One region of the Sulfurovum lithotrophicum genome, then DNA from elsewhere that is predicted to be linked to it. Evidence: riboswitches for the same ligand, from Rfam matches in the RefSeq annotation. Region 1 holds a riboswitch; each other region holds the start of a gene.
What was found. A riboswitch is a leader RNA that binds a small molecule or an ion and turns the genes downstream of it on or off. The one in region 1 is predicted to bind cyclic di-GMP.
Positions count from the first base shown of each region.

Region 2: another riboswitch for cyclic di-GMP. It lies ahead of YH65_RS02850 (type IV pili methyl-accepting chemotaxis transducer N-terminal domain-containing protein); the one in region 1 lies ahead of YH65_RS11170 (DUF1800 family protein).
Region 3: another riboswitch for cyclic di-GMP. It lies ahead of YH65_RS02975 (PAS domain-containing protein); the one in region 1 lies ahead of YH65_RS11170 (DUF1800 family protein).

Region 1 covers NZ_CP011308.1:395,514-398,792, reverse strand. The annotation lists gene YH65_RS11170 (DUF1800 family protein) at 1-1,880, opposite strand, end outside; cyclic di-GMP riboswitch class I at 2,118-2,195, opposite strand; gene YH65_RS01945 (DNA polymerase III subunit gamma/tau) at 2,444-3,279, shown strand, end outside.
Region 2 covers NZ_CP011308.1:597,045-600,323, forward strand. The annotation lists gene hemJ (protoporphyrinogen oxidase HemJ) at 1-249, shown strand, start outside; gene YH65_RS11185 (DUF2231 domain-containing protein) at 310-1,149, shown strand; gene YH65_RS02845 (c-type cytochrome) at 1,183-1,539, opposite strand; cyclic di-GMP riboswitch class I at 1,675-1,755, shown strand; gene YH65_RS02850 (type IV pili methyl-accepting chemotaxis transducer N-terminal domain-containing protein) at 1,866-2,606, shown strand; gene YH65_RS02855 (type IV pili methyl-accepting chemotaxis transducer N-terminal domain-containing protein) at 2,613-3,279, shown strand, end outside.
Region 3 covers NZ_CP011308.1:624,100-627,378, reverse strand. The annotation lists gene metH (methionine synthase) at 1-1,262, opposite strand, end outside; cyclic di-GMP riboswitch class I at 1,398-1,472, shown strand; gene YH65_RS02975 (PAS domain-containing protein) at 1,532-1,981, shown strand; gene YH65_RS02970 (hypothetical protein) at 2,009-2,239, opposite strand; gene lpxD (UDP-3-O-(3-hydroxymyristoyl)glucosamine N-acyltransferase) at 2,293-3,252, opposite strand.

The sequences.
Region 1 (3,279 bases):
TCCAAATATGTCAGATGTGTATCCGTATTGCTGTCATATGCAGAAGGGGCATTAAGCTGTGCATCTACCCAACCTTCGATACCCATTTGCATTACCTCTTCCATACTCTGTTCCGTAGGCCCAAAGGTTGATTGTATCAGAAGTTTGAATGCATCTTTCCTGGATGCGGAAGTTTCGACAACATTGATATCAAAAGATTTCATACTTGAAGTAGTATCGTTCTCGGCTGAAGCACTGATAACAATATCTGCGGTTTTACCGATATCATTCGATCCTGGTATACCACTGAGTTTGCCAGTTTTCGTATCAAAAATTGCCCATGTCGGTTTATTGACAATACTAAATGTAAGTGAACCGGGACCTGAATAATCTACAAATGGAGCAAAACTGTACTCTTCACCTGCCCTGGCGATCGTTGCAGGCTCACCCACAAGAATGGCAGGATCATAATAAGCTGCATTCCGTACGGTAATACTGAAAGCCGGAAGCGGTGCTTTCCCTCCTTTGCCGTCTTTGGCAATGATAATAATGTCTTCAAAGGTCTGATCGGCAAAAGCTTCCGACGGTGTACCGCTCAGCCTTCCCGTCTCAGTATCGAATGTGGCCCATACCGGTTTGTGCTTTATGGTAAAAGTGATCGTGTCACCATCTGCATCGTTCGCATCCGGCTGGAAAACATAATTGTCGTTAACCAGGACTTCTGCCGGCGGCGTTCCGCTGATGACAGGAGGATTGTTCACTACCGTAATACTGAAAGCCGGAAGCGGTGCTTTCCCTCCTTTGCCGTCTTTGGCAATGATAATAATGTCTTCAAAGGTCTGGTTGGCGAAGGCTTTCGACGGTGTACCGCTCAGCCTTCCCGTCTCGGTATCGAATGTGGCCCATACCGGTTTGTGCTTTATGGTAAAAGTGATCGTGTCACCATCTGCATCGTTCGCATCCGGCTGGAAAACATAATTGTCGTTAACCAGGACTTCTGCCGCTGGCGTTCCGCTGATGACAGGAGGATTGTTCACTACCGTAATACTGAAAGCCGGAAGCGGTGCTTTCCCTCCTTTGCCGTCTTTGGCAATGATAATAATGTCTTCAAAGGTCTGGTTGGCGAAGGCTTTCGACGGTGTACCGCTCAGCCTTCCCGTCTCGGTATCGAATGTGGCCCATACCGGTTTGTGCTTTATGGTAAAAGTGATCGCATCACCATCTGCATCGTTCGCATCCGGCTGGAAAACATAATTGTCGTTAACCAGGACTTCTGCCGCTGGCGTTCCGCTGATGACAGGAGCAGTATTAAGTACCTTGATATAAAAACCATCCGTTTTACTGCCGTTTAACCATCGTGTTTCAAGACCGTCTGTTACACCAATATTGAATGTATATCGTCTCCTGTCGTCTGTTGTGGGGGTACCCGTGAGTTCTCCTGTTTCACTGTTAAATACCGTCCATGCCGGTTGATTGTATATTTTAAAGCGTAAAGGACTTCCGTCCTCATCACTTGCAACAGGTTTAAAACTAAAAGTCTCCCCAGGCAATATTTTATCTTTTTCGGGAGTACCGCTGATCGTTGGCGGCGTATTTACCAGAAGGGTATAACCATCCGTTTTCTCCGGATATAACCATGTTACTGTTTCCCCGTCAAATGCTCCGATATTGATATGACTATAATAGCCGACATCTGATACTGTCGGTGTCCCGCGCAAGATACCCGTATTCTTGTCGAATGTTGCCCATGATGGCATATTTCTGATACGAAAAATCAACGAATCACCGTCTACATCATTCGCTGTTGGCTGAAATTGGTACATTTCTCCGGGTATAACACTTTGAACAGATTCCCCTTCTATAGTCGGAGCTGTCGCAAAAACAATCGAAGTTAGAATCATATAGAAAAAGAGTGATCTGAAAAATATGGGATAATTCCATTTAAGCCTTATGCTTTGATCAATATATAACTCGGGGGAAGGTACTAAACTGAATAATCTTCGAATGGAATAAAGAAATTCCAGCTGTGTATTTATGTAGTTCATTTTAATGTCCTTCTTGTATTTTTTAAGTACAAGGTTTAAGACAATCAGGATGGATAGAATACTATCTAAATTCACAACAGTATGAAAGAGAGTATTGGCAACCCGACTATCTGAATCCTCAGACTCGTGGCTTTCCGTCCCTACCTCACGATAGGTTTGGCACAACAATATTTTTATTACGAGCTCATTATATCATATTTTTAAAAATTATGCAATTTTTTTCATATTCTATTGAAAAGTATCACATTATCGGATTCAAATCCGTATTTGAACCACTCAACCCTGACCTTGCAGGGCATTGTTTTTTTTATCCCTACTGCACCAGCTTTCATAGTACTGCCTCTAATCTTTATTTCTTTGATTATACCAATCAAAAGTAAAAATAGACTACAATATATTACTAAAAATGAGGAGCTCTTTTGTCATTAGCCTTAGCAAGAAAATATCGTCCTGCCACCTTTGATGACCTCATCGGACAGGATTCCGTCTCCCAGACGCTCTCGCTTGCACTTGATGGCAACAGACTCTCTCATGCCTATCTCTTCTCCGGTCTCAGGGGAAGCGGCAAGACCTCCACTGCCCGTATTTTTGCCAAAGCGCTGCTCTGTGAAGAGGGAACCACCTCTCACCCGTGCGGTACCTGTACCCACTGTATCATGGCTGCGGAGAACCGCCATATGGACATCATAGAAATGGATGCTGCCTCCAACAGAGGTATCGACGATATCAAAGACCTCATCGAGCATACCAAATACAAACCCAGCTCTGCACGCTACAAAATCTTCATTATCGATGAAGTCCATATGCTGACCAACCAGGCCTTTAACGCTTTACTTAAGACCCTGGAAGAGCCGCCCGATTTTGTCAAATTCATTCTGGCAACGACCGATCCGCTGAAACTACCTGCGACCATCCTCTCCAGGACACAACACTTCAGGTTCAAGAAGATCCCCCAAAATCTTGTACTCAGTCACCTTGAGCATATCATGAACCTTGAAAAGATTGAGTACGAAAAAGAAGCGCTTGAGATCATTGCCCGTTCGGGTGCGGGGAGTCTGAGAGATTCACTCACCCTCTTAGACCAAGCCATCGTCTACTCCAAGAACTTCGTAGATGTCGGTACGGTCACCGGTATGCTTGGGATCATCGAACCCAGCCTGCTGGAGGAACTGCTTGGCGATATCGTAAAAAAAGACATAACAAAGATACTCGAATTCATCAAACTGGCCTCGGACTACGAAGCGGAGATGATCCT
Region 2 (3,279 bases), 200 kb from region 1:
GCGACGATACTTTCGGGTGGACTTATGCTTTATCTGAATCCCGGTATTTTTCAAAGTGGTGGATGGATGCATGCAAAACTCTTCTTTGTTGCTTTGCTGATCGCATACAGTTTTTCACTCAATGTGATACGTAAAAAGCTGATCGTTGATCCCTACTACAAAAGTGGGAAGTATTTCAGATTCTACAATGAAGTACCGACACTGCTGATGATCTTCATTGTCATCATGGTCGTGGTCAAACCGTTCTAGTCATAAAACTAAATAGTTTTGTGTTATAATCTCTACACATCAACATTTAAGGAATGAATTATGCAATTACCAGCACTACCGTTTAAAATACCTGAGATACCACTACCGTTCGATATACCGGCACTTATGCACCCGCCGGTCGACCACTTTATCATTGCATTGCCGATAGTGGTGCTTTTATTGGAGATCATCAATCTTTTTACAAAAAAAAGAGCGATCGGAGTGATCTCTTTCTTCTTACTGATACTGACCGTTGTGGCGGCAATTGCTGCATATCTTACCGGATCTGCCGATGGAAAACATGCATGGGATCTTCTCTCGGAAGCGGGACAGGCGGACCTGAAGGCACATAAGCTGCTCGGTACCTACCTGATGCTGGCATCTGTCATTGTGCTTGTGTTCAAACTACTTTCCTCAATGATCCAGAGAGGAATGATGAAGGCACTTTACCTTCTGATCCTCGTTCTTTTTGTTGCAGGTATCCTAAAGCAGGGCAAAGAAGGTGGAGAACTGGTCTATACTTACGGTGCCAATGTCAAGATCGTAAAGATTAAAGATGACGAACTCTTTGATTGTAAAGATGACTTGAGTGATTATATAGCCGAAGAGAAAGAGGCTGAAGAGGAAGCCAAGGCGGTGGCAGAAGCAAAAAAAGCTGAAGAGGCCAAAAAAGCTGAAGAGGTCAAAAAGACAGAAGAATCTGCAAAACCGGAAGACAGTGTTGCAAAAGAGGAGTCTGCTGCGATAGATGCTCCTGAAGCTGTAAAAGATCATGCGGCAGCCGCTGCAGAAGTGGAGGAGAGTGCATCAAAAGAGGCATTTGAAACCAAAGAGGATAGTGCAAATTTCAAAAATGAAGCCCAGGCAGACGAGAAAAAAGAGCTTGCTCCTGCAGAATAGTACTGTCTTGTCTAAACCAGTGGAAGACAGTGATCAGGAGCTCCCGTCTCCTGCATTGTCATCGTAATCCAACTCGTATACTTCGTCCTGCTCCGTTCTTTTGAGAGTAGAGAGGTATTTTGCCATTTCAAGGGTCTGGTTCTCATCCAGGTTTTTGGCAAAAGATATCATCACGTTTCCAAATGCCGTTCGTGTTTTTCCGTTTTGCAAGTCTTTCAGCTTTTTGAGCAGTACCTCTTCTCTTTGTCCCTGCAGTCTGGGAGTCGCACCGATCCCTTCACCGTAAAGCCCGTGACATCCATGACATCCGTTCTTCAAATAGACTTCCGACATCGTTTCGGCATGCAGTATAAGGTTTAAAAAGAGTCCGAGTAATATCTTTTTTTTCATCCAAAGTACTTTTTTTAGGTTATTATATTCATAAAATGATGAAAAATCAATACAAAAAGAAAAAGAGAGAAAAATAACGTTAATTTAATATTATGACAAGTATAATTAATTAAGACAAAATTAAAGATTGTCTGAAAATGAAAAAGCCAAACCTGTTGTGAAGCAGGGACGGAAAGTCATGGGACTTGATAAAATTAAGTTCGCCAGATCGCCGCGTAAAGTAGTATCTATACTTTTTATTACTTTATTTTGGTTCCTTTTTCAATACAAAAAAAGGAGTTAAAATGCATAAACCTCTCCAATACTGGATAAAAATTTTTCTAATAATGTGTTTCTCAATCGGATTTTTGCATGCCATTGAGATCGCTAACCTTTCGCAGGCAGTGGATGTAGCCGGAAAACAGCGTATGTATACCCAGCGGATGCTGAAAGATTATGCAATGATAGGTTTGCAGAATAATTTCGGAAATCCAAAAGAAGATCTGACGAAGATAATGGCAAATTTTGAAAACCACCTTGACTCGCTGATCGCGTTCAACAAGGAGCCCAAAACAGAAGAGAGTCTCTTGAAAGTAAAGAAGTTGTGGGTTCCCATTAAGCAGGCACTGAATGAGCCGCCCAGCAAAGATAAGGCAGGAAAGATGCAGGAAGACCTTGAGGCACTTTTGAAGCAATCTAATGAGGCGGTCGGCCTCTTTGCCAAGCAGACAGGAAAAGAGTCGGGTGAGATCATCAATATCTCTGGCCGTCAGCGTATGCTTTCCCAGAGAATGGCGAGTCTGTACATGCTGAAAGTATGGGGTGTGAACGATCCCCAATTCAAAAAAAAGATGGATGCATCGATGAAGCTTTTCAAAGATTCTCTTGACCGCCTTATGAAATCAGATATGAATACACCGGAGATTACGGCACTCTTGAAAAAGGCGGAAAGAGCATTCAAGTTCTTTGAGATTATGAACAGATCAAAGTCAAAATTTATTCCGGCATTGATCTACAAAAAATCCAATGAGATCCTTAAAAACATGAATACTGCTACAGGACTGTATGCTGCACAGGAAGGTAAATAGTATATTATGAATAGAATGAAAAAAAGAATAAAAAAGATAGGGATCTTTTTCCTGCTGACAGCATCATTGGCGGCAGTTGAGATTCAAAATACGGAAGATGCGGTCAATATAGCCGGCAAGCAGAGAATGTTTACCCAGCGTATGCTGAAGGATTATGCCATGGTCGGGATGGGAAATACATTCGGCACTCCCGGCAAAGATCTCCAGCAGACTATAGATGCTTTTACAGACCATCTGAAGTTGTTGAAAGCATATGCCAAAAATGATGCAATTAAAAAGAGTCTGGATGAGATAGAAGTACAGTGGAAGCCTCTTCGGAAAATACTACAGGAAACCCCAAATCTCAGCAAAGTAGAAAAGCTGCAGGGGGATTTGGAAGCACTCTTGACGGCATCGGACAAAGCAACAAAGCTGTTTGCAAAAGAGACGGGGAAAAACTCTGGTGAAATTGTCAATATGGCAGGACGTCAGCGTATGCTTTCCCAAAGAATGGCAAGTCTCTATATGCTGAAAGTGTGGGGTGTCAAAGACCCGAAATTCAAACTAAAACTGGATGATGCATTGATGCTTTTCAAAAGCTCTTTGGAGAAGCTGGAAAAATCTCCGGTGAACAATGAAGAGATCAATGCTTTGCTGGCAAAGGTCAAGCGTTCATTCGTCTTTTTTGAAATGA
Region 3 (3,279 bases), 230 kb from region 1:
ACACGGGTAGCATCCGGCATCAGGGGCAGCGGTATCTTCTGGTTATAGAGCTCCATCACCTCTTTCATATCCGCCGCACCATCACGTCCTGCAAACTCCACGTTCACATCGAGACAGTGTGCCCCGTCACGTACCTGTGCCTGGCCCACGGTCAGTGTACCTTCATAGTCACTCGCAATAATGAGCTCCCTGAATGCTTTGGATCCCGTCGCGTTACTTCGCTCCCCAATGAGCAAAGGTGCAGGTTTCTGGAAAAGTTCTGTCGTATTGAAAAGCGATGCGATGGAAGGCTCGATGGTTCCTGTGGATTTCTTTGGTATTATGGTCTCTACGGCTTTCTTGAGTGCCTGTATATGCTGCGGCGTCGTACCACAGCAGCCGCCAAGAAAACTTACACCGTCAAACTCCGTAAATTCCAGCTGTTTTTGCGTGAATTCGTCCGGTCCCATCGGATAATAGGTATACCCCCCGCGGTTTTGCGGCAAGCCTGCATTGGCATGTACGGAGATAGGAATATTGCACAGTTCACTCAGCGTTTTGAGATGTTTCTTCACCTGATCGGGACCGGTTCCACAGTTGAAGCCAAGAGAGAGAATGTCAAACGGCTCCATGATCGTCACAATGGTGGCTGCATCCGTACCGATGAGCATGGAGCCGCTCAGTTCAATGGTCACAGAAACCATAACCGGCAGTTCAGCACCACGATCTTTACCGGCATCCTGACAGGCATGCAGTGCTGCTTTGATCTGAAGAGGGTCCTGACATGTTTCAAGTAAAAATACGTCGCATCCACCGTCGATCAGCCCCAAAGCCACTTTTTTGTAGCCCTCATACATCTCGTCATAATGAATATGTCCAAGGGAAGGCAGTTTGGTTCCCGGGCCGATGGAGCCGAGTACGAATTTCGGTGAAACCTCTGTCCCATACTCCACACAGATCTCTTTGACCAGTTCCGCCCCTTTTTTAGAGAGCTCATAGGCACGCTCACCCATCTGGTATTCATCGAGTACCCAGGGCATGGTACCAAAAGTATTGGTTTTTATCAGGTCAGCACCCGCCATCGCGTAGCGTTTATGGATACGTTTGATCAGGTCGGCTGCAGTATCGTTGAGCAGTTCGTTGCAGCCTTCCTGCTCTTTGCCACTGTGATCGATCCACGCTTCTTTTGGTACGTCAAGATCCTGTATCTGCGTACCCATAGCACCGTCTATGACCAAAATACGCTTTTCCAATAGTGAGTTAATTGTTTCGGTAACAGACACACGCTTCCTTTTATCGCGTATAATACGCATAATCTTTAAGTGCAATTGTAGCAAAGTATCGTTAAAGTCATTGAAGTCATTTTTAATACTTTGTTAATATATTAAAGTAAATCAGTGATATAATCATCTAAAATAAATTGAAAAAGCCAAACCTGTTGCAAAACAGGGACGGAAAGCCATGGGACTCATGAAGTTTGCCAGGTTATCATGCCTCCCTGATACGCCTTTCAAACCGGTTTTATTTTTTCTAAAGTCATACAAGGAAAAAAATGGGAAGAACAATCAAAAACATTATTACAGATAAAGAGATCGTCAAGCCTGATCCCGTCGATGAAGAAGTTCCTTTCGACGGCGGTGTCATGATCACGGAAACGGATACAGCCGGTATCATTACCTATGCCAATCGTAAATTCAGAGAGCTGACAGGATATACAAAGGAAGAACTGATCGGTTCACCGCACAGCATCAATCGACATCCGGACATGCCAAAAGCTGCGTTCAAAGGTTTATGGGAGACGATCAAAGGAGGAAACTACTGGGAAGGCTATGTCAAAAACATGACAAGTGAAGGCAAATACTACCTTGTCGTGGTCTGGATCAAACCGAAATTCGATGAAGAAGGGAATATTGTAGGTTATATTGCGGGACGTAAGATTCCCGACCGGGATTCTATGAACAAAGCACTTGCCCAGTACAAAGAGATGAAAGCCGCTGAATAAAAATTGCGGACTTTCAATACTGTATTTTTATAACGTTTTTTTAGCTTCCTGAAGTGCGGCGATAACCGCATCGATATTCTCTTTTGGAATATGTACTTTCCAGTCCGGTTCTTCGGTACCTGCCTGAAGAGAGATCCCTATGCTTGCCACACTTTCACTTCCTGCACCGTAAGGCTCACTGATCGTTGTTATCGTGATCTTTCCGTCCTTTGTGCCGCTCAATACCAATTCGTCTATTTTAGTTATTGTTCCGCTCATAAAAACTCCTAAAAAATAATTTTATAGAAACGATTATAGCACAAATACTCTAACTATTTTTTCTTTTTGATCAATCCGGATATTTTAGCCTGCAGACGAAGCCACATTCTATGTTCGATCGCCGGGAAACCGCCATAGGTCTTACCGCCTTCAAGTGACTTCGTCGCCACACAACGTCCCACCAGTGTCGAGAAATCACCGATACTCAAATGCCCGGTGGTGGCACTCTGTCCTCCCATGACCACATTCCTGCCCAGTGTTGAGGAACCGGAAAGCCCCACCTGAGAAGCGAACAGACAGTGTTCCCCTACATCACAGTTGTGTGCGATCTGTATGAGGTTGTCTATCTTGGTGCCTTTTCGTACATAGGTCGTACCAAATACCGCTCTGTCGATCGTACAGTTCGCACCGATCTCGACATCATCTTCGATGACCGCATTGCCGTTCTGATAGATCTTGACATGTTCTCCTGTTCTTGTATGGGCAAAACCGTATCCGTCAGAGCCGATGACCGTACCGCTGTGAATGATGCACCGCTCCCCAATCTGCGTACCGTGGTAGAGTGTTACATTGGGATGCAGGAGCGTGTTTGAGCCTACAGTCACATTGTCACCCAGGTAACAGCCAGCCAGAATGGTCACATTGTCACCCAGGGTCACATTTTTACCGAAACGCACCTGTACATCAATATCGCAATTTTTACCTCTCTTGGGGACATCTCCCTTTGTCGTGATCTTCTGCGTGAAGAGCCTGGATGCCAGTGCGAGTTTCAGGTAAGGTTCATCCGTGATCAACGCAATACTCGTTTCAGGCAGCAGTTTGGCATGCTTGGCATCGATCAATACAGCACCTGCTTTGGTCTTAGAGAGTTGGGAGGCATACTTTGCATCGTTAAAAAAACTGAGTTGGGAAGGAGAGGCTTCACTGAGCGTATGGATACCATCGATATCGATATCTCTGCCCTGATAATCCAGTCCGATCGTTTCTGCAATTTGGGAAAGTTTGTAAGTCATATCGATCCTTCTGTAGGGTGTGCAATT